DNA from 3 places in the Shewanella sp. SM69 genome. Region 2 is predicted to be linked to each of the others. Evidence: predicted binding sites of a transcription regulator. Region 2 holds the regulator's gene; each other region holds the start of a gene.

Region 1 (7,723 bases), on a different contig from region 2:
GAATCGCCATAAATCAGTCCAACATGGCTATTCAGCGCTTTATACCCTTTGGCAGTTGTGCTGCCCCCAAAGACGTCCCACAGACACTCAATAGCGCCTTTATATTCGGGACTCCCGATTGGTGCTTGTGGATCGCCACAAATGATTTTCACAGGGCAACCCGTATCAGGCCTAAACACCACTTTGCCATCGCGGGCAAGAATGCGGTCTTTTAACGCTAAAGTGAATTCTGTCATCACCTGCCAAAAATCCCAAGAATCTGAAACAATGCTGACAATGCCCGTTGGGTAAATATCTTCAATCAGACGGCGGAACGTCTCTAATTCATTCTCCATACCACCCGCACACATCACACTGTGCTCCGTTGCGGCCACACTGCCGCCAACGAGTTCATTATCACTATCGGCACGGTAATATTGCTCAAGAAAATCAATCGCGGGAATGGTATCTGTACCCGTAAAACTGAGTAAATGGGCGGCGCCGCTCATTACCGCAGCCTCTGCACCATACATGCCGCGGAAACTAAAATCATGGCCCTGCCAATCAACAAATGCGATGTCACCATCGGTTTCTAGCGCGTAAGTCTCAAATATTTTGCGGTATTGCAGCGCGGTAGTGGCACTGGTACACATACCCCACACATTCGCGGAAAGGATGGTTTCGAGGTAATTGGTCAACCAAAAGAACCGCTCATCGGTATTGTACAAAACCAAGCAAGGCACTTTTAGTGGATACACTGAGCCTTCAGGTAAAGCCATGATTTTTATTGGTAAATAACCTAAATCATGCAACTCCTCAATATGCTGAGTGCCAACATTATTCGGCCCGAGATAGTTATTGATACGGCGGGAGAATTGACGAATGACCTGATCTTTGGGTTGTTGAAAGAAATCACGGTTCCAACTGTCAATCAAGAAATGCTTGATAAAATATTGCAAGCCAAAAAACACCATTTGGTCTGTATAACCACGACGGGATTTACGGGCGGTCAAGTTACTAAAAATCACTTGAGTATTATCGGGATATTGACGACGGTGGTCGACTTTATAGCCATCAATGGCGGTAACGGGATTCAAGTACATAATATTTTCCTTAATGATTCATATAACTCAAAACAGCATGGCAATGACAGAACTCGCTCGAAATATGTGTGGGGACACCTAAACTATCGGTACAAAATAATCTGTCGATGCCCACCTCGCGCAGAGCCGATTCGCTGGCCTTATCTTCATAATGTGACACGATCAAAATGACGCTTTGGGCCCCCTTTTGCTTTAACTTGATGGCAAGTTCGATAAAAGTTCTGCCACCAGCACAAATGTCATCGACGATTAAGCAGGTTTTACCCGATAAATCATCACAGAACACTTCGGTAGCGATAATATGACCATTGACCACATCGCGATGTTTATCGGCCCTGATCACCGGCATTCCCTGTAACGCTTTAGTTAAACCGAATACTTTTTTATTCGCCCCCGCATCGGGCGAGACTAACACTAGCTCACCCGATAATTGGGCAGTGATAGCGGCGACAAAGCTGTGATTGTCTATAACCTGAACTCGGTCTAACAATGCGGCGGTGACATCGCTGTGAGGGTCAAAAATGGTGACCGAAGCATATTGCTGCTGATTAATTAGGCTAGCATAGACTTTTACCGACAAGGCCTCACCGGCATTACACACCCTATCTTGGCGAGCGCCCGGCATATAAGGCAGTAGCAAATTAATTTGCTCGGCACCACTGCGACGCAATGCATCAGTTAACAACAAGAGCTGCATGATGGAATGATCGCCCCGATAACTGAAAAAGATCGTTACTCGTTTAGCAGGAGGAACAAGTATTTGAACATGATTCTCCCCCGCACCAAATTGAAATAAGCGGTAGTGAGTCTCATCGCTAGCAGCGGGTAACCGATAAAAATCGGTTTGCGAACATTGAGCGTGAAAAACATCTTGAGACGTCTGAATACGTTGAGACATAGTAACCTCCTGTCTGTGGCAAGATTGCCGAAATTGACGGCGCCCTTGTTGTCTACATGAATAATAGTGTCTTAAAGACATTATTGTGTAAAGTTGATTTTTAGACTATTTCAGACGGAGCAACCTGAAATGTTATGCTTAAATGGCATATAGTGTCTTTCAGACACTATTGATGGGTGCGACAACTAAGAAGCCACAATATGGGTATCGAGTAATACAAGAATCGGAGACATTAGGGCAAAATCAGTAATTAAACAGCCTTTACTGATTCAAAGTCACCATGAATAAGGCATAAGCAGTCGCCGTAACTCATATTGAGCAAGGCGAATATCTGGCTTAAATCCACATTCACTGTGATCAACATTCTAAATTTCTTAAGAAGCGATACGATGCGGTATTGGGTTTCAAGTGGTATAAATTAGCAGGACGACCCCGTTCGGTGCGCTTTAATCCCGTATCGATCAATAAATCGGCCTGTTCAACCCGCCGACGAAAAGATTTACCTTGGATAGGCTTGCCCAGTAAAACCTCATGTACATGCTGCAGTTCTGGCAAGGTAAAAGGTTCAGACAGTGCAAATCCTGGCACTAAAGAATATAAGGCTTTTTGTGTTAAGCGTTCCCGCGCTTGCTCAATTAACTGCAGATGATCAAACGCCAAGGGCATCTGTAACACATCCGCTAATGGCCACCACTTAACATCACTCACTGAATCAATCTGGATTTGGCAGGCTTGATAACTCATCAAGGCGGTGTAACACACAGTCACCGACCAGCCTCTGACATCGCGACGACTATTACCCACAGTGCAAAGCTGCTCAATATAAGGTGGCACTACCGCAGTTTTCTCCTGCAATTTGCGTAACACCGCTTCTTCTAGGGATTGATCGCAATGTTCATCAATAAAGCCTCCAGGTAATCCCCACAAACCTAAAAAAGGATGGTTTGAACGTTGCACTAAGAGTACTTTAAGCTGCTGATCATGGTAGGTAAACAATACGGCATCCACTGTCAGTAGCTGAGCCTTGAAAGCCTTAGGATCGTAATTGGCAAGATATTCCGCTTCAGTCATGAGTATTCCCCATCATTCAATGTCATAAGCTTAACTTAGGCATGACACAGCTTCAAACACATTATGTCTTAGCGTCACTAAGTAAATATCTGGCACCGTGGGCATAGCTACTTTGGCCAAATTTACGCTGATAACGCGGCAACATGGTCTCGTTCCCCAATAATCCGCCTTGATGCAAATACATCACATGACCTGGTTCACTACGTTGTAAATAATCTTCAAGCACAATAAAACCTAAGGGATCGTAGAGTAATTCAAACTGCACGCCTGAGGCGCAGACCCGCTGCCACATGGCATAAAATTCCGGATAAAGTTTACCAAAATGATATTTCTTGCCGACATTAACAATCTGTGGATGCTCACTGGTATTGGTATTAAGCAACGAAAATTGCAAGCGCAAATAATCATCGCCACCGACAACGGCACAAGTCACGACACGAATATCCGTTTGCTGACGGATAAAATACTGATTTAAAAATAACGCAGTCGTTCCCGTCCCCGAAGGTAAAAACACCGTTAAATCAACCAATCCATTCGCCTGCGCAAACTGTACTATCTCTTGCGCCAATCTATTTATCCCGTATTCGGCGTAAGCACAGCGCCCCCCCTCTGGGATAAAAAGCGCCGTCGGCTCATTCACGAGTACTTGAGCCTCGATATAATCAGGGCAACTCAGTCGCACATCGCCCACTTGCGCAGTAGGCTCAGGACTAGCCTTAAGATTTGACAAAACGTGAGGTTCAGATTGCGACTGAGTGCACGCCTGCTTTTGTGCTATTAACACACTTAAATCGATAATATTAGCGCCATTCGCTAAAGCGGCAGCGTAATTGCCCGTAGGATGTTTAACCACTTGACTGGCAATATGATCTACATAAAAATCACATTGCCAGCCTTTCATCTTCGCTAATGTTGACAATGAATACAGTGAGTTAGCTAATGGCGAGCCATGACCTATCACCTTGCTGATGCCTACAAACTCATGATCTAAAAAATAGCCGAATTTGCGAGCTTTATTGCCACTAAACGCCGGATGCAGTAAATCATCACGTTTTAGGAATATGTCTCTGCCAGCAAAGGCAAATGTATCGACAGGGGAATTTGCAAACATCAAGCGACTCAAACGATTAAATTCTCTGGTTTTTAAGCCAGTTAAGGGAAGGCTAGTGTAACTCCGACCTTCCTGTTACGCCCTTAAGAAATTATCAATTTGGCGAAAAACTAGTGAAAATGACACATGAATCTCGAATGCATAAATTTAAACCATTGATTATTAATAAGTTAAATAGTTGGCATAGTTATCGCTTAGACATTGACATATATTCAATTTATCAAAGCTAACGATAAAGGCTAACAGGGTAAACACAAGGAGTTTTCAATGGCTGTATTACGCTTAATATTCAACATAGCTTGGTTTGTACTCGGCGGATTTGTAATGGGACTCGCTTGGTGGCTCACAGGTATCCTGTGTTTTATCAGTATCATTGGTATTCCCTTCGGCCGCGCCTGTTTTGTTATCGGCGAAATGACCTTTTGGCCCTTCGGCCAAGAACAAATGAACCGTCGCCACTTAACTGGACGTGAAGACTTAGGCACAGGTGCATTAGGCATGGTAGGAAATATCATTTGGTTCTTACTGTTTGGGATCTGGTTAGCCATAGGGCATTTGGTCCACGCCTTAGCTTGTTTTGTGACGATTATCGGAATTCCCTTTGGGATACAGCATCTTAAGTTGGCTTTACTCAGCCTCACACCGATAGGCCAAACCGTAGTGGCTAAAGCTTAATAAGACAATGCGTTAACTGCGCTATTCACTCTCGATTATTTGGTTTCAAGAGTGGATAGCGCTTTGTCATCCCATACAGCAAATATCGCTTCGTTTAAGGCTATTTCTTCCTCCAATAAATCATTGCAATCATATTGAGTATTGGCAGACTCGCTATCCGCAGAAAACTGCGCTTGCGGCTTAGTCGCCCCCACAATGTCCAACAGATAATGCGCCAGTTTTGCGGGTGCATCTATAGCAGCATCGTGACCACAATAAGCAAGTACAATCAAATCGGTGTAAAAATGCCATGCTAACGCCTTACTCGATGCCATACTCACCAGCGCATCACGGTCACCGCAGAGCACAGTTATCGGCACTTCCACAGTCAATGGACATTGGTATTGAAAAGCCGCCCAAAGTTGTCGCCATACATTGCGTCCACTTGGTGTGGTATCGCGGCGAAACTCACTCCACTTGACAATTAACTCTCGATCTCGCCGATGACGAAAACTGGTTAAACGCACTATAGTCGACTCGATTGGATGTAAAGCGTTACCCCGAGCCCGCATGAAAAAAGCCTTCAATGCATTCAGCGGGTTAAATCTTTGATACCAAGACGATAAATTCGCCGCACTGCTGTTTAATACAAAGACATGCCTTATCTGCCAAGGTCGCTGGCATGCCATTTCCAGCGCCAACATACCGCCCATAGACAAGCCGAGGAGATAAATAGTCTCCCCTTCCTGTACCTGCTCATCTAATTGCTGCCACACGGCATGGGCATAATCGGCAATCTTAAGCGGACTTAATTCGTGGGATAGCGTCCCATTGCCCGGAAGATCCGGTGTCAGCACTCGCAATCCATTTTGTCGCAGACGCTGATCGAAACCATTCCAATGGCGCTGATCACGCATTAATCCCCTTAATAACACCCAAGTGGTCATGACTGAGACTCCCGATACCAATAATGCCGCGCACGCTCTGTCAGCTCAGCCAAACGTTCAGGTGTTAACTGCTCTAACGATTGGGCATAGGCCGCTTCCATCATAAATTGCATGAGTACTGTATGCCTGCGTAAAATCCTGTGGTGACGATGTGTTTTTTGTGGATTAAAAAAGCCAGCAAAATTAAATATTTGTCTAGGATTCTTCTTTATCCATGCCCAAGATCCCATCTCTAATGTCAAAGGTAAAAATGGCACCTGAGCAGAAGGATCAGCCACTTGGTGCTGGCGATAGAGATAATCCCAAATATCACCATGAGTGCGATAAAACTGGCTCTGCGGCGCGAGCCGATAATGGCCGTGATGGGGATAACTCTGTTCAAATAATTGTTTTAGATGAAAAATATAATTGGCATTTTCGAAGGCGGTACGGGTATGGGCGTAGGGGAACCAGATATGATCACTCAAGCCAAATCCCGAGTGGGCATCGAGCGAAATCAAACTTGTGCTGCGACTCAACAGTTGTTGTACATAGGCAACTAAGCCCGCAGTTTCCAGCTCCATTCCCCCAATACCGCGATACCAGGGCAGCCGTGACGATATACGCTGTCCTCCCACCATAAAGGACACTTTTTCACGGGATTCTATCGGAGCGTTACGCATCAAATCCACTTGATTACCATTGCCCCGCGTTCCCATGAATAACCCAACAGGATTCACTACAGGTACAAAAGCTAACCGCAGGCCCGTTAACATCTGTTGTAGATGTTTATCCCAAACAAGCCGCTGCAATAAACTGTTTAACAATGCCAAAATAACTTGAGATCCAATACGTTCAACCCCATGCACGCCACCCACAAAGAGCACTGTCGGACAAGGCGTATCTGTACCACCTAACTCAACACTGTAAAGGGGGAAATGCTCTTGGCGGAATGGAATGTCGGCAAGGATCTGATAATCCAACTTAAGATGGTGAGTATCAATGAGTTGCTGCAGCGTATCTAACTCAAATGGAAGCTCAAAAGGAAGTTTCTTCATGTCACCTTAATCAATAAAATGAGAGAACAACTCATGCCGTTAAAGTGATACTAATATTGAACAAAGACAAAATGATGACAAACTGCATATCAGAAGTGACTTTACGGGGAAATAAGCGGAAAAATAGCGGGTAAAACAAAGAATAAACCATCCTAAAACCCTACATTAGTCTTCACGATAAAGTAGCTCTCCAATGATGGTTTCTACGTCAACCTGCGCTAAGCCTTGGTCAACAATATCTCGCCAACGCCGTCCCTCTTCTGTATTACGAAACGCGACATAGAGCTGCTTATTCGCCAGAATTTGCCGATTTATTTGCAACTTTGTCGCCAGCGGCTGTAAAGGCTTTTGCTTGAGTAAATAGTGCAGAACGTTGACATCAATCACCGCGGCATCAATCCGACCTGCGGCAACTTTTTTAACATTATGCTCATCCGAAGTCACAGGTTCAGTCCGCTGTACACCGGAAACGATCATGCGATCTAAGGCCTGAGTATTCACATAATCTTTCACCACACCTAAGGTATAGCGATTAAGATCTTCAATATAATTCCAACTTACTGGATGGGACTTTTGCTCCACTAGCCCCAATGGACTTTCGCCAATCGGTTTTGAAAAAATAAACTTTTCAGTTTCTACATAGTATTCAGGAAAATAACCCATGTAGTCAGAGTTCGGCATAGTCGTAAGTTTGACAGCGCGGCTCCACGGATAAAAATCCACTTTTAACTGATGTCCCATAACGTTCAGCGCCGCCCGTACCACGGCAATACTGGCACCCTGCTCCGTTAATTGCTCTCCTGAATAAGGCGGCCAAAGTAAAGAAGTGAGCATTAAGGTATCCGCTTTAGCTACGCTCAATCCCATAAAGGAAAGACAATACACAAGGAGCATTGAACGCCATCGAACCATTTAGTACTCCT
Region 2 (7,723 bases):
AGCACTAGCTCAATCGCGCTGCGGCCTAAGTCGGCAATACTGTCGATTAACTTCACTTGCCAACTCCTTTTGCCATTAATTCTTGCTGGTAATCATTTGCCGGATAATGGAACGGCACAGGGCCGTCCGGAGCACCTTGAATAAACTGTTTCAGCTGCGGATTATCAGCGTACTTTAATTCTTCAGGGGTACCGTGGGCGATGACTTTTTTGTCAGCCACCACATATACATAATCGGCAATGCCAAGCACTTCATCCACATCGTGGGACACCACAATGGAAGTCAGATTCAGCGCATCGGATAACTCACGAATAAGCTTTACTAACACGCCCATCGATATTGGGTCTTGCCCTGCAAAAGGCTCATCGTACATCACCATTTCAGGTTCAAGCGCTATGGCTCTAGCTAATGCGGCGCGGCGTTGCATACCACCGGACAATTCGCTTGGCATCATCTGAGCGGCACCACGTAAACCTACGGCTTCAAGCTTCATCAGCACGATAGTGCGAATAATGTCTTCAGGCAGTCCAGAATGTTCACGCAGCGCAAACGCCACGTTATCGAACACATTAATGTCGGTAAACAGCGCGCCACTTTGAAACAGCATGCTCATCCGCTTACGCAGACTAAATAATTCATTGCGACTCACGCCATGGATATCGTGACCGTCGAATAACACTTGTCCATGGTCAGGCGTTAATTGGCCGCCAATCAATTTCAACAGGGTCGTTTTGCCTATGCCGCTCGGCCCCATGATCGCCGTCACCTTGCCCCTTGGAATGGACAGGCTAATATCTTCATATATCACACGCTGACCGCGGCTAAACCCCAAATTACGGATCTCAACCAACGGCGTTTGTTCTTGAGTCATGCTTGATTCCGACATTTGCAAATGAGGTGATCCTAGTCTTCCGAGACTGACCAATCGAAGAGCCGCAAATTGTACGTAATTGCGCTTTAACCTACAACCGAATCGACACTATCGCCCTGCGATACTTTCAATTTGCCTCATTTACAGCGAAAATGCGCCCTAAGTTTTCACTCTGCACAGGTAAAATGTTACTTAATGTTTTCAACCTAGTTGCAGAATTGGCAGTATTGGCTAATTCGTTCGCACTTAGCTCACTCTTCGCCCACTTTTATCGGGGAGAGTCGATACGCAATTGCGCAATAGAGGCATCCCATAGGGTAATACCCGCTGCGATATGGGATAAATCCATTGAAATAAACGACAAAGACGATGATATTGCTCAAGACCTTCTGCCGCTAAACACGTTATTGTGCGTGAATAGCTAACGCAGCTGAACTTGACGAGTCGGATCAATCGCTCTAGCCTGCCGCAATTGTTTTGCTGTTTTCGGTAATTAACCACAGCAAGACATAAGCTAAATTGTCTGAAAACAAACTAATACTTGGCAGAAAGCCTATTACATATCATCTTTATCGCGTACCAAATTGTGCTATTCCAATCCCATCAATGGGGCGACAAAGACAATGCAAAAAGAGAGATAGACATGGTAGACAAATCACAACTGCGCCAATGGGGTTGTAAAGTTATCGACATTGAAAAGTCAGCCCTAGACAATCTTTATCAATATGTTGATTCGGCTGAATTTGCAGAGGCTTGCGAGTTGATCCTCAACTGCACAGGCAAAGTGATTGTCATGGGAATGGGCAAATCGGGCCATATCGGCAATAAGATTTCTGCCACCCTCGCCAGCACAGGAACGCCCGCATTTTTTGTGCATCCGGGGGAAGCCAGCCACGGCGATCTGGGTGTATTGGCCGATAACGATGTGATTTTAGCGATTTCAAATTCTGGTGAGTCGAGTGAAATCCTCACCTTAATGCCAGTCATCCAACGTATGGGCGTGCCTGTTATTGCGGTAACGGGTAAACCCGAATCGAATATGGCGCGATTATCTAAAGTGCATTTATGTATTGAAGTCCCAGAAGAGGCTTGCCCACTTGGACTTGCCCCAACGTCGAGCACTACCGCGACCTTAGTGATGGGCGATGCCATCGCCATTGCGCTACTACAAGCGAAAGGCTTTACCCGTGATGATTTTGCAATGTCCCATCCTGGCGGTGCTTTAGGACGCAAGTTATTGTTAAAAGTCTGCGATGTCATGCACAGCGGTGATGACTTACCGCTCGTTAACCACGATATTTGCATCACAGAAGCTCTGTACGAAATCTCCAAGAAAGGCTTAGGCATGACGGCGATTATCGATGATCAGCGCAAGCTGGTTGGTATCTTCACCGACGGTGATTTACGCCGCGTTATTGATGCCGAAGTGAATTTACGCACGACGCCCATTGCCGATGTGATGACCCGTAACTGCGTCACGATCACGGATAATGTATTGGCCGCCCAAGCACTGCAAGTGATGGACTCAAAAAATATCAACGGATTAATTGTTATCGATAAAGATCGCCATCCTATCGGCGCTCTTAACATGCTAGACATGGTTAAAGCAGGAGTCATTTAATGCCACAGCAAGGATTTTACGGCCCAATCAGTGATGATGTGTGGCAACGCGCGCAAAAGATTAAACTGTTAATCTGTGACGTCGATGGGGTGTTTTCCGACGGCCGTATTTACTTGAGTAATAGCGGCGAAGAGCTCAAAGCTTTCCATACCCGCGACGGCTATGGCGTGCGATCACTACTCACCAGCGGTTTCAACCTCGCCGTGATCACAGGACGTCAATCCAAAATCGTTGAAAACCGTATGACAGCCCTTGGTGTTACCCATATTTACCAAGGCGTAGACAATAAGTTCGAGCCCTATGAAGCATTGCTCGCACTTTATGGTGTCACCCCAGAAGAAGTGGCTTATATCGGTGATGATATTGTCGATCTCCCCGTGATGAATGTCGTCGGTTTAGCGGTCAGTGTTGCTGACGGCCACCCCTATGTACGCCAACACGCCCATTTTGTGACTACGCTCAATGGTGGCCACGGTGCACTGCGTGAACTCACAGATCTGTTACTCCTAAGTCAAAATAAATTCACTTCGGCCCATGGAATGAGTATATGAGTCGTGTGACACTCGCGATTATCGCTTTTTTTGGAACCGCACTAGCGCTTTACTGGCAGGTCCAGAACAAACACAGCGGTGATTCCGATAACAGAGTAAAAGATCAAAATACCCCAGATTTCATCGTTGAAGATCTGCGCAGTGTTGAGTTCAATGAGCAAGGACTAGTGAATAGCCGTGTGACGGCGAAACACATGGAACATTATGATTCAACGAATCAAACTTTCTTTACTCAACCTGTTTATCTTGTTTATCCAGACCAAGGTAAAGCACAATGGCAGCTCAGGGCTGATCAGGGCAAGCTAAACAAGGAAACTGGCAAGGTTGTATTAGAAAATAATGTTATTATCGATGCCATTAGCCCAGAAGAACCGATTCAGACCTTGTCCACCAGTTATCTGGAACTCGATCTCAACACTATGATAATGACCTCTGACCGTACCATTTACGTCACAGGGAAAGATTTTAATATTCAAGGCCAAGGCCTTTATGCCGACCTCAACGCGCAAGAAGTGCAATTGACCAGTCAGGTAGTAGGAACATATGAAGCAAAATAACGTATTACTTGCCAGCCTAATGCTAATTATGAGCATGAGTGCTTTCGCGAAAGTGGGCGACTTAAAGCAAGAAGTCAAAATTAAAGCTGTGAGCCAAACTGCGGATATCAAAAACAACCAGATCATCTTCTTTGGTCCAGTTGAAGTTACCCAAGGCTCAATAAAAATCCAAGCAAATGAACTGCGTGCATTTTCCGCTGAAGGTGAAAATAGCAAAACTTTGGTCGCCACAGGCAACCCTGCTACGTATAGCCAAATATTAGACGATGGTCGCCCAGCATCGGCAAGCGCGAAAGAAATTCGTTACGATATGGCAAGCCGCACCTTAACACTGAAAGGTATGGCGTCATTAGATCAAGCAGGTAGCCAAGTTACAGGCAATTTAATCCGCTATAACATGATTCAACAGAAATTGATGGCCGAGAGTACTGGCAGTGGTGACGATCGCGTGATCACTATTATTCAGCCTGAAAACTATCAAGATGATGCTAAATCAGACGCTCCGGCGGATAAACCTGTAAAAAAGCAGGACTCTAAATGACCCAAATCACCTTAAGAGCACAAAATCTGGCAAAAAGTTACAAGAGTCGCCAAGTGGTTAAAGACGTCAGTCTGACGGTAAAAACCGGTCAAGTCGTTGGCCTACTCGGTCCAAACGGTGCCGGTAAAACCACGACCTTTTACATGGTTGTCGGGCTAGTGAAGAGCGATAAGGGGCATATCTTTATCGACGATGATGATTTAACCGCAGATCCTATGCATCTGCGTGCCCGCAAAGGCATAGGTTACTTACCGCAGGAAGCCAGTATCTTTCGTAAGCTAACTGTTCATGACAACATCATGGCCGTACTGCAAACTCGTAAAGAACTTAAAAACGAAGAACGAGAAGAAGAACTAGAACATCTGCTCGAAGAGTTTCATATCACCCACATCCGTGACAGCCAAGGCATGTCATTGTCGGGTGGCGAACGTCGTCGCGTCGAAATTGCGCGGGCTTTAGCCGCTAATCCTAAGTTCATTTTGCTCGATGAACCGTTTGCCGGCGTCGATCCTATTTCGGTTATCGACATCAAGAAGATTATCGAACAACTCAAAAGTCGCGGCCTTGGCGTACTGATCACAGACCATAATGTCCGCGAGACATTAGATGTATGTGAACATGCTTATATTGTGAGTCACGGAAACCTGATTGCCGAAGGAACTCCAGCAGAGATCTTAGACAATCAGCAAGTTAGGGCTGTGTACTTAGGTGAACAATTCAGGCTATAGTTAATCGAGCGAAGCCAATGGAGGCAATTTATACCGCCATTGGGCTTCACTCAAGATAATAATAAGCGACCTCATCTAACAATAATAACGTAGGGATCAGCGGTAACATGAAAGCGTCACTCCAGCTCAAACTGGGTCAACAGTTAACCATGACGCCACAACTACAACAGGCTATACGTCTGTTGCAACTGTCGTCACTGGAACTGCAGCAAGAGATCCAGCAAGCATTAGATTCTAATCCCCTTCTCGAGCTGGAAGAGGAGCAATTCGACGCCACTAAAAACCCTGTAAACCAAACGCTATCCGATACGGATTTCAGTGAATCTAGCACTCTGCCACCAGAAAAAGACAGCTCCACCATAGACACGGCAGAGTCGCTAACCAAAGAATCCATGCCCGATGAGCTCCCCATGGACACCACATGGGATGAAGTGTTTACCGCCTCCCCAAACTCAGGCCCCGGCGGCAGTCGTGAAGACGATATGCCCTTCCAAGGCGAGACCAGTGAAGGTTTGTACGAACACTTAGAATGGCAAAAAAACCTCACGCCGTTTTCTGAAACCGATTTAGCCATTGCCACCGCCATTATTGATGCCATCGACGATCAGGGCTATCTCACCCAAAGCACTGAAGAAATTCTCGAAGCCATGGGCAATCCTGAAGTTGAGCTTGACGAAGTCGAAGCCGTACTCAAGCGTATTCAGCATTTTGATCCCATAGGCGTTGCCGCCCGCGATTTAAGTGAATGCCTGTTGATCCAACTGTCGCATTTCGCCGCTGATACTCCCAACCTAGAAAACGCCCGTATGCTGATCAAAGATCATTTAGATCTGATCGCCGCCCGAGACTTTAGGTTATTGATGCGTAAGACTAAATTAAAAGAGGATGAATTAAGGGATGGTATAGCACTTATCCAAACTCTCAATCCTCGCCCAGGTTTGTTGATCACACCCAATAATGACGAATACGTTATCCCAGATGTGTCTGTGTCGAAGAAAAATGGCCGCTGGGTCGTTGAGCTTAATCCTGACTGCATGCCCAAAATCAATGTAAATCAACATTATGCTTCTATGGCACGCAGCACAAAAAACCAAGCCGATAGCCAATTTATTCGCGGCCATCTGCAAGAGGCTAAATGGTTTATTAAGAGTCTAGAAAGCCGTAACGACACTTTGCTTAAAGTTGCTAATTGCATAGTGCAATATCAGCAAGGTTTCTTTGAGTATGGTGAAGAAGCCATGAAGCCTATGGTGCTTAACGATATTGCTGAAGCGGTAGAAATGCATGAGTCCACCATCTCACGGGTCACAACTCAAAAATACATGCATACCCCTAAGGGACTTTTTGAACTAAAATACTTCTTCTCTAGCCACGTCGGTACTGACGATGGTGGTGAGTGCTCATCCACAGCAATCAGAGCCTTTATAAAAAAACTGGTGGCAGCGGAAAACCAGAAAAAACCATTAAGCGATAGTAAGATGGCACAACTTCTGGCAGAACAAGGGATCAACGTAGCCCGCAGAACCATTGCGAAGTACCGAGAGGCTATGCTTATTCCACCTTCTAATCAGCGTAAAAGTTTATAACCTACAGTGGATATCGGAGGACGTTTCTATGCAAATAAACCTAAGTGGACACCATGTCGAAATTACCGAATCGTTACGTGCATATGTAGAAGAAAAGTTTTCAAAACTTGAACGCCATTTCGAACAGATCAATAATGTGCACGTTGTGCTCAATGTTGAGAAAATGCAACAGATTGCTGAAGCGAGAATAAACCTCATAGGTGGTGAAGTTTTTGCAACTTCAGAGCATGCTGACATGTATGCCGCTATAGACGCCCTGATTGACAAGCTTGACCGTCAGGTTATTAAACACAAAGAGAAGTTAACAAAACACTAATAATGGAACTTTGTACCATACTGCGGCCGGAGTGCACTACCTGCGCCACTCCGGGCAGCAAGAAAAAGGTACTGGAACTCATCAGCGACTTAGTCGCTGCCCAGTACCCGACCCTCTCATCTCAAGAGATATTCGAAAGCCTAGTGGCGCGCGAAAAGATGGGGAGCACAGGTATAGGTAACGGCATCGCCATTCCACATGGTCGACTAGCCGATATAGATCAGCCCATTGCCATACTAATTAAGTGTGAAGAGCCGATAGCATTTGATGCTATCGATAAGCAACCTGTTGATATTTTATTTGCACTACTGGTGCCTGCAGACCAATGTCAGCAGCACTTAAGTACCTTGTCTTGCATGGCCGAAAAGCTGAGCGACAAGCAAATATTAAAGCAATTACGCAAGACGCATGATGAAACGGAACTCTATCAGGTAATCACTGGATGAAACTGGTCATAGTGTCGGGCCGCTCAGGCTCAGGCAAATCTGTCGCCCTTAGGGTACTCGAAGATCTCGGCTATTATTGTGTCGATAACCTTCCCTTGCCATTGATTGGCAGTTTGCTTGAGCAACTCAAAGGCAGTAACGATCTCGTCGCCATCAGTGTCGACGTGCGTAACATGCCTGAGCAGGATAAGGTCTTAGTGAAACAACTCGCTAGCCTACCTCCAGATACTGAGTTAACGAGCTTCTTCCTTAACTCCAGCGATAAAATTCTGCTCAAGCGTTACAGCGAAACCCGTCGTTTGCATCCTTTGTCGAAGAGCCGAGTCTCTTTGCAAGAAGCAATAAAGCTGGAGGGAAAACTGCTCGAGCCTATGTCAAAACTGGTCGATCACTACATAGATACGTCGAATTTGAATATCTATGATTTAAGCGACCAAGTCAGACAAATTCTCCTTGGTAGTGTCGATAAAGAACTCGTGATCAACTTCGAGTCCTTTGGCTTTAAG
Region 3 (7,723 bases), on a different contig from region 2:
CGTCGTCATGATGTGCCCCTCACCAAGTGAGTCATAAATTGTCATTGAAGTGACATTGTTATAAGTTTTTGGATCGGCGGGATCAAATAAAGCAGGATCCAGAGCTTCTGCTTTAGCATTCAAGTTCATTTGTAAAGTAACATTCTCAGTCTTTACTGGACTACCGGCAGTGTCCGGAATTTTTACAGGCTGAGCCGTGGTTAAACTCACAGATGTTGAGTTGCCGTCTTTATCCACAGGGAAAGTCTGTAAATAATTACCAGCCGAATCCACCATGTAATTATTAGAATCTACTTTAAAAGCGCCTGCACGGGTGAATGCGTGATCTAATGTTCCTAATTCAGAGGACGTTACAAAGAAACCACCACCTTTGATTGCCAAGTCGAGGGAGTTATTCGTCAGTTGTAAGCTGCCTTGATGGAATTGCTGTGCCACTTGACTCGTTGCAACACCACCACCGACAGCAGTTTTAGCATTTGAAAAAATAGAATTAGCGTACACATCCGCAAATTCAGCACGGGACTCTTTAAAGCCAATGGTGTTCGCATTAGCAATGTTATTCGCCGTTGTGTTTAAATCTTTCTGCGCAGCAGAAATGCCACTCAATGCAATGTTAAACGACATAATTCACCTCTACACTTGACTCAATTCATTTATGAGCGACTTACGCCCAATTCGGATGCTGCAAAAATTCTTTTATACAAGCTTAGGTTTCAGACACAGCTAACACATCGGTTAACTTGATGCCCATACCGCCTCTCAAGTTAAGAATGGCGCCAGTACTGGCCGTACCGAGAGAAACGCTGCTCACATGGGCATAGGTTGAAACGGGCAATTCTTGGGATTTCCCATCCACTAAACCACTCGCCTTGATCGTATAGTTACCTGCGGTTACAGGGTTTCCATCTTTATCGAGGCCATCCCAGTTAACATCGACATTGCCCCCCTTACTGCCATCAACTTTAAAGGTGGTCACAACTTGGCCTTTCTCATCCTCAACACGTACAGTAACTTCAGGAATTTTAGCTGGCGTGCTAATCACACCTTTTATTGTTGGGCTTTCAGCTGAAATGTTACCTGTATCAGTTGGGATCAATACCTTGCGACCAACAAGTCCTGATGCCTGTAATGCTTGGCTTGATGTCATAACACCGTTTAAATTAACGATTTCCTTATTCAACTTAGTAATACCATCAACCGTCGAGAATGATGCCATCTGCGCAATCATTTGGTCGTTGTCGACGGGCTTAAAGGGATCTTGCATCGATAACTGTTGGCTTAATAACGAGAAAAAGTCATCTTGAGTTAACTGCTGGCTTTTTGCTTCCGGTACTATTGAATCTTTTGGCAAACGTATGCCATCAAGAAACGGATTACCCGTTGAGCTGGTTGATGAATTCGTCGTAACGGCATTTGGCTGACTCTTATTTTGAGCCGTCTGCGCCGACGCTTGGTTAATTTGATTAATGAGGCTCACAGCTTACCTCCTAAGTAACACATGTTATTTACCCATCCCAAGTGTTTGTTGCAGCATAGACTTAGCTGCTTCAGCGACTTGAACATTCATTTGATATGAGCGCGAAGCAGAAATCATATCTGCCATTTCTTCCATGACATTAACATTCGGTTTATAAATAAAGCCGTCCGCATCCGCCATAGGATGATCGGGCGAGTATTCTTTCAGTAGTGGTTTATCACTTTCTACAATGCCTTTTACTGCAACGCCTTGAGAAGCTTGTTGCTGACTTTGGGCTTTAGCCATTTCGGCTTCAAAAATGGGATGACGGGAACGATAGGTCTTATCTACACTACTCGAGACGGAATCCGCGTTGGCTATGTTGCTCGCGGTGGTGTTTAGCCTGACCGATTGAGCAGACATTCCCGAGCCAGCAACATCAAATATGCTAAATAAACTCATGATTAATCCCCTCTCAACGCTTTCTTCATGCCACTAAACTTACTGTCTAAAAAACCTAGTGACATTTGATATTCAAGTGCATTTTGCATGAATGCCGATTGTTCCTGTTGGATATCAACAGTATTACCATCACCGGTATCGGGTTGATTTGGCACACGGAACTTAACAAATTGCCCAGTCAACTCCGCAAGCCCAAAATGCTTATCTGGCTCTTGCATTTCAAGACTATTTCGCTGCTGTTGGCCTCGAGCGGCCTGCATTGCCGCAGAAAAATCAACATCGCGGGCTTTGTAATGTGGCGTATCTGCGTTAGCGATATTGCTTGAAATAACTTCAGCCCGCTGCGCTCTAATACCGAGAGTGTATTGATGCACACCCAGTGCATTATCAAAATTGATCGCCATAAAATTGCCTCCTCGTGTTCTCACGAAAATAAAGCAATTCATGTGCCAACATCAGGAAAATTTTGAGAATAACAACAAGGATGAGCAAGTGATGGGTAAAAAATTACCGACAATTGTCGGTAATTTTCTTTAGAGCGGCTGAGTTAAGTCTTTTTCTGGTAATAAATGCCAGGGTTACAACGAACCATATCAAACTCGTCCGTTAAACCAGCGATAGATTCTGATGCACCGAGAAATAAAATCCCTTTGGGATTGAGAGCGGCAGCGAATTGCCGCAAAATTTTTGCCTTTGCCTCTGGTGCAAAATAAATCAGCACATTGCGGCAAAAGATAATGTCGAACTTGCCAAGCAGACTATAACTCTCAAGCAAATTATGCGCTCTAAAGTTCACCAACCGCTTCACATTATCCTTTAACTTCATATTACCTGAAGGTAATGCATCAAAAAACTGACGCTTACGTTCTTCAGATAAACCACGCGCTAATGCCAAACTATCGTACTCGGCATTTTTGCAGCGTTCCAACATGGAAGGAGATAAATCCGTTGCTTGAATCGAAGCACTACCAGCCAAGGCACCAGGCTTCTTCTGTTGATACTCAAGAATAGTCATAGCCAATGAGTATGGCTCTTGGCCTGACGAGCAAGCCGCAGACCAAATTTTAAGCGGACGCCCCAGACGACTGTATTCTGGTAGTAGGACATTATTCAACAACTCAAATGGATAACGATCACGGAACCAAAGGGTTTCATTGGTCGTCATAGCATCGATCACTTCAGCTCTGAGCGCACGCTCAGTAGGCTTCATCGAATGCTTAACCACATCAGATAAGGATGGCAGGTTATATTTGCCCATCAAAGGAGCAAGACGACTGCGCACAAGATATTGCTTATTTTCACCCAGTACGATGCCGCTGTGTTGCTCTAAGAACAACCTAAATTGATTATATTCAGCCTCAGCGAGTGATTTATTTGGCACATTCACATCCTAAATCCTATAGCAAGCACCAAAATCAGTGCGAAACCATCATGTTATAAAGTCGAGATTATAGCGTAAAGCGTATCTAGGTACTAACCGACAGCAATTACAAACTTAAATGCTTATTCACAGCAGCGGCCAGTTCGTCAGGATTAAACTTAGCGATAAAGTCATTGGCCCCCACTTTTTGAACCATTGCCTGATTGAATACACCACTTAACGAAGTATGCAGTACCACTTTAATATGCTTAAGCTTAGGATCATCTCGGATTTCAGCTGTCAGGGTGTAGCCATCCATTTCAGGCATCTCAATATCAGAGATAATGAGGGGGATCTCATCGGCCACATTATCCATCTCTTTGGCGATCTCTTTAAGCTTGTCTAATGCTTCGCGACCATCTTTTGCGGTATCAATTTGTAAATTCAATGACTCGAGTGAACGAATAATTTGTTTACGCGCCACGGCAGAATCATCAATAACCATAATATGGTAATGCTGAGTTCTGTCGAGGGTCAGTTTTTCATTGGCTTCTTCACTGATAGCCGTTTTAACTGGTGAAATCTCATCTAAGATTTTTTCCACATCGAGAATTTCAACTAATTCACCTTCAATTTCAGTCACAGCTGTCAGATAAGAATAACGGCCAGCACCTTGCGGCGGAGGCATAATCGCTTCCCAATTCATGTTGATGATCCGCTCAACAGAACTGACCAAGAAGCCTTGAACACTGCGGTTATATTCAGAAATAATGATGAAACAGTTTTCAGTGCTCGCTAAAGGTTTTCCCCCTGTTGCCGCACTCAAATCAATCACTGAAATGGTTGTTCCACGAATATGAGCAACACCCTTCACATAAGGATTAAGTTTAGGCAAAGTGGTCAGTGGTGGACACTGCAGTACTTCTTTCACCTTAAACACGTTAATCCCAAACCGTTGACGACCGTTTAATTTAAAAAGCAGTAATTCTAAACGGTTTTGTCCAACGAGCTGGGTTCGTTTGTTGACTGAATCAAGAATACTCGACATAACTCTGCCTTGTTGTTCTGTTTATGTTCGGCCCTATAACTCAGTTGAGTATAGGCATATTAATTGCTTACGTCTTATCTATCGATAAACATAGTCGAAACTGAGTCAATCTTCTGACAGTGATGCAAATTATTATTACAGTGGTCAGCTTCGAACTTAATAAAAGTATAGGTGCATTCTGGCGTTACAAGCTAGTCTCTTCATTATGAAAGTAAATTTAGTCTGTTTTTTTAGTCTTTTCACCCTCTTCATGCCCGCTTTTGCGAGTGCAGAGCCTATTGTCCCCACCGTATCGGCAATCTCAGAATTAGCTAAAGCGCTTATTTCAGAAAAAATATCCGTTCCAGAAAATGCCAAAGTAAATATTTCGCCACAGATGGTTGACGCAAGAATGCTGCCGTCACAATGTTCGTCTCCAATGAAAGTTGAACTGGCTAGCGATAGGGAAATTAGCCGTAATAACACCTTAAAAGTCAGCTGCGATACACAAGACTTAGCTTACCCTTGGCAAATCTATATCTCGGTTCGGGTGGATATCTTATTCCCCGTTGTTGTCTCAACCGAAATCTTAGCACCAGGCGAACTCATCTCTCCTAGTCAAGTAGAAGTCCGTTACATTGAACAAAATAGCTTGAGAGGTGCCGAATTCGATGACCCGAGTAAATTGGCTGGCGTGCGAGTAAAACGACGAGTAGCAAAAGATAATCCCATATTAAGTAACAACTTATGCTTCGTTTGTAAAAATGATTCGGTATCTATCTACGTTCGTTCTGGCTCATTCGAGCTCAAAACAGTAGGCGAAGCCCTACAAGATGGCAATAAAGGTGATCGGATCAGAGTCAAAAATAGCAGTTCAAACAAAGAACTAGATGCTATAGTCACAGGCATTGGCGAAGTTGAAGTAAGAATGTAAAATAATCTAAAGCTTTTTTGTAAGCTGCCGATACCCCAGTTAAGAAATCCCGTACACACGACGCTGGAGCCTAAAATGGCAATTGATATTAGCAAACTCAACACTGCAACGACTGCGCAAGTTCGTTCAGGCGCAACGAAAACGAGCAGCGATCAATCTGCTCAAGTTTCTACAAAATCGACAACACCACAGAGAAGCGACTCAGTGGTCATTACGGCCCAGGCACAACAACTTCAAGGAGCTCAGACTAAAATGGCTAGCCTTCCTGAAGTTGATCAAAAGAAAGTAGCAGAAATCAAACAAGCTATTGCCGAAGGTCGCTATAAAATTGACCCTGAAAAGTTGGCTGCCAATATTGCAAGTTTTGAAGCCGAACTTAATGACTTAAATAAAGAGTAACTATGACTGAAATAGCTAAACTGGTAGATCTACAACACGCCCATTTGGCTGTTCTTAAGCAAATCATACTCAAGGAAAAAGGCGCTTTGGTTGACCAAAACGCCGATTTACTGCTTTCCCTTGCTAACGAAAAATCGCAATGTCTGAAAGAACTAAAGAATAATGATGATATTCTGGCAAAACACAGTGATAAATCGCTACTCACTCAGCAAGTCGAACTCGTGCATAAAATGGCTGAGATCAAAGACGCATTGACTGAATGCAAAGAATTAAACGAACAAAATGCCAGTTTAATTGAGATGAATTTAGCGAGTTTAAATCGCTTTGCTCAAGCTTTACAAGCCAGCAGAAACGCCTCCAGCCTCACCTATAACGATAAAGGCAAGACCTCGACTATCTCAAGTTTAGGCAATGATTTAAAGGCCTAAAAGGCGCATCAATTCCTACTCTGTATTTCCCGCTTCTAAGCTCTGCTCTGATTAAAGATTAGACTTTGATACTTGTGCAGAAAAAGAAAAGCCGCATAACTACTCGTATAGTACGCGGCTCAATAGAGTCATGTAGAAATGACTAGAAATACGTGACTTCTTTCACTCGCTGTGGACGACTCTGTTGTTGATACAGCGCCCATACCTGTGAAAAATCCAGTTCTAACTCAGTAACATAATGATCGCCTGCCGGATAACTCTTAACGACCCGCGCCCCACGGATCACGCCAGAAACCGACGCTTTAACATTATCGTCAGTCAACATCCAATCACTGACACTGCTGTTTGCCGTTATTTTCTGCCCATAAACTTGTTCTGCTAATTCACGATAGGCCACAATTTTTGATGCTTGCATGGCCATCAACACTCTTTGTGATTGCTCTTTAGCCGGTTGAGTCGCTAAGGGCGCATATCCTATGGCCGTTAACTTAGGAAAACTCGGCGGCGGCACATCTTCCCATTGCACATATCTATCTTTAGCCGCGCAGCCAGTTAGCATTAGCGCCGCAATAACTAAAAGGTAGCGTTTCATTTTCCATCTCCTAAAACACGCACTTCATTCATGCCTGGACTCGCCTGACGATATAAGATGCCATTTTGTGACACAATTTGCTCCGAAGGCTGCATGTAGTTTGCCAACTCTTTTTGAGTCACAAAAGTTTGAGAGGCCGATACCACACGATTGTTACTTATGTTCACAATCCGAGTATTGATCGCCATACCATTGGTAACTGGGCTCATAGTCGAAACGACAAGATGCTCAACGGGAAGATTTTTCGACAATTGTTGCCAATCTCGCGTCAAAATAAAATCCCCATTAGCCGTCACTCTTAAGCCATCAGCTAAATTTAAATCCACTACATTAAACTGAAAGCTATGGAGCGACGTCATTAATCCTTGCTGTAACTGCTGCGCCAACGCATTTATGCCATTCATGTCACCTACTAATACAGGGGTGGCGACGACAATTGGCTGATCAGAGCGCAGAGCATCATTTTGCTTAACGAGCTCTGTCACAATTCGCTGTGCTAAATGGTTGATCACTGCCGTTGGCGGCAACCCATTGCCATCCACTAAACTCGGCTTGGGCGGTGTAACCGATTTAGCCACGCATCCACCTAACATAATCAATGTTAAGGGAATAATCACACGCTTTAGCATTGGATTTACCTCATCTGTGGGTGTACTAGCAATTAAATCACTCACACTCTACGCGTCTCATTTTTGTGAGTAACAAAAGCCAGCAATCTTCGGACCAAAATTGCTCCAGCCCGACAATATTATGCTCATACGCTGTATATCGACTGAGCCAATGGAAACTTTATCGAAAACTCTCGTTACTCAGGCATGAAATTTGCTTTGTCGGTATATTAGATTAAGTGTCAGGAAACTGGCTCGATTAGCAAGCTCGCCAATAGCTTAGCGATAAGGATTGTATTGATGCACATACCAGGTTCAGCTTCGCTCATCATTTTGAGCCTTGCACTGCTGTCTTTGCCTACTCGGGCCGAATGGATAGAAGCCAGTGGTGAAGCGACTATTATCAATGGTAATACGGCTCAAGCAAGGGAAGAAGCGATTAATCAAGCCGTTAGCT

What was found. Region 2 encodes sigma-54, which starts transcription at its own class of promoters, with help from an activator protein. Its sites were predicted from a motif close to GTTGGCACGNNNNTNGNNT; they were not measured.
Region 1: the regulator sigma-54 is predicted to act here: its motif matches at 4,340-4,358, upstream of L5M37_RS05700 (YccF domain-containing protein).
Region 3: the regulator sigma-54 is predicted to act here: its motif matches at 4,377-4,395, upstream of flgA (flagellar basal body P-ring formation chaperone FlgA).

Annotation. Positions count from the first base shown of each region.
Region 1 is NZ_JAKKRV010000002.1:531,294-539,016, forward strand. It holds gene L5M37_RS05680 (nicotinate phosphoribosyltransferase) at 1-1,082, opposite strand, end outside; gene prs (ribose-phosphate diphosphokinase) at 1,093-1,980, opposite strand; gene L5M37_RS05690 (NUDIX hydrolase) at 2,338-3,051, opposite strand; gene L5M37_RS05695 (pyridoxal-phosphate dependent enzyme) at 3,113-4,162, opposite strand; gene L5M37_RS05700 (YccF domain-containing protein) at 4,430-4,837, shown strand; gene L5M37_RS05705 (alpha/beta fold hydrolase) at 4,873-5,763, opposite strand; gene L5M37_RS05710 (M14 family metallopeptidase) at 5,760-6,800, opposite strand; gene L5M37_RS05715 (substrate-binding periplasmic protein) at 6,966-7,712, opposite strand.
Region 2 is NZ_JAKKRV010000008.1:45,669-53,391, forward strand. It holds gene mlaE (lipid asymmetry maintenance ABC transporter permease subunit MlaE) at 1-56, opposite strand, end outside; gene mlaF (phospholipid ABC transporter ATP-binding protein MlaF) at 53-871, opposite strand; gene L5M37_RS12400 (KpsF/GutQ family sugar-phosphate isomerase) at 1,515-2,492, shown strand; gene kdsC (3-deoxy-manno-octulosonate-8-phosphatase KdsC) at 2,492-3,043, shown strand; gene lptC (LPS export ABC transporter periplasmic protein LptC) at 3,040-3,600, shown strand; gene lptA (lipopolysaccharide transport periplasmic protein LptA) at 3,587-4,141, shown strand; gene lptB (LPS export ABC transporter ATP-binding protein) at 4,138-4,869, shown strand; gene L5M37_RS12425 (RNA polymerase factor sigma-54) at 4,977-6,455, shown strand; gene hpf (ribosome hibernation promoting factor) at 6,484-6,771, shown strand; gene ptsN (PTS IIA-like nitrogen regulatory protein PtsN) at 6,774-7,217, shown strand; gene rapZ (RNase adapter RapZ) at 7,214-7,723, shown strand, end outside.
Region 3 is NZ_JAKKRV010000014.1:53,336-61,058, reverse strand. It holds gene flgE (flagellar hook protein FlgE) at 1-624, opposite strand, end outside; gene flgD (flagellar hook assembly protein FlgD) at 707-1,477, opposite strand; gene flgC (flagellar basal body rod protein FlgC) at 1,502-1,918, opposite strand; gene flgB (flagellar basal body rod protein FlgB) at 1,921-2,322, opposite strand; gene L5M37_RS17450 (CheR family methyltransferase) at 2,466-3,305, opposite strand; gene L5M37_RS17445 (chemotaxis protein CheV) at 3,406-4,326, opposite strand; gene flgA (flagellar basal body P-ring formation chaperone FlgA) at 4,532-5,239, shown strand; gene flgM (flagellar biosynthesis anti-sigma factor FlgM) at 5,315-5,638, shown strand; gene L5M37_RS17430 (flagella synthesis protein FlgN) at 5,641-6,066, shown strand; gene L5M37_RS17425 (LPP20 family lipoprotein) at 6,209-6,658, opposite strand; gene L5M37_RS17420 (FlgO family outer membrane protein) at 6,655-7,287, opposite strand; gene L5M37_RS17415 (flagellar assembly protein FlgT) at 7,567-7,723, shown strand, end outside.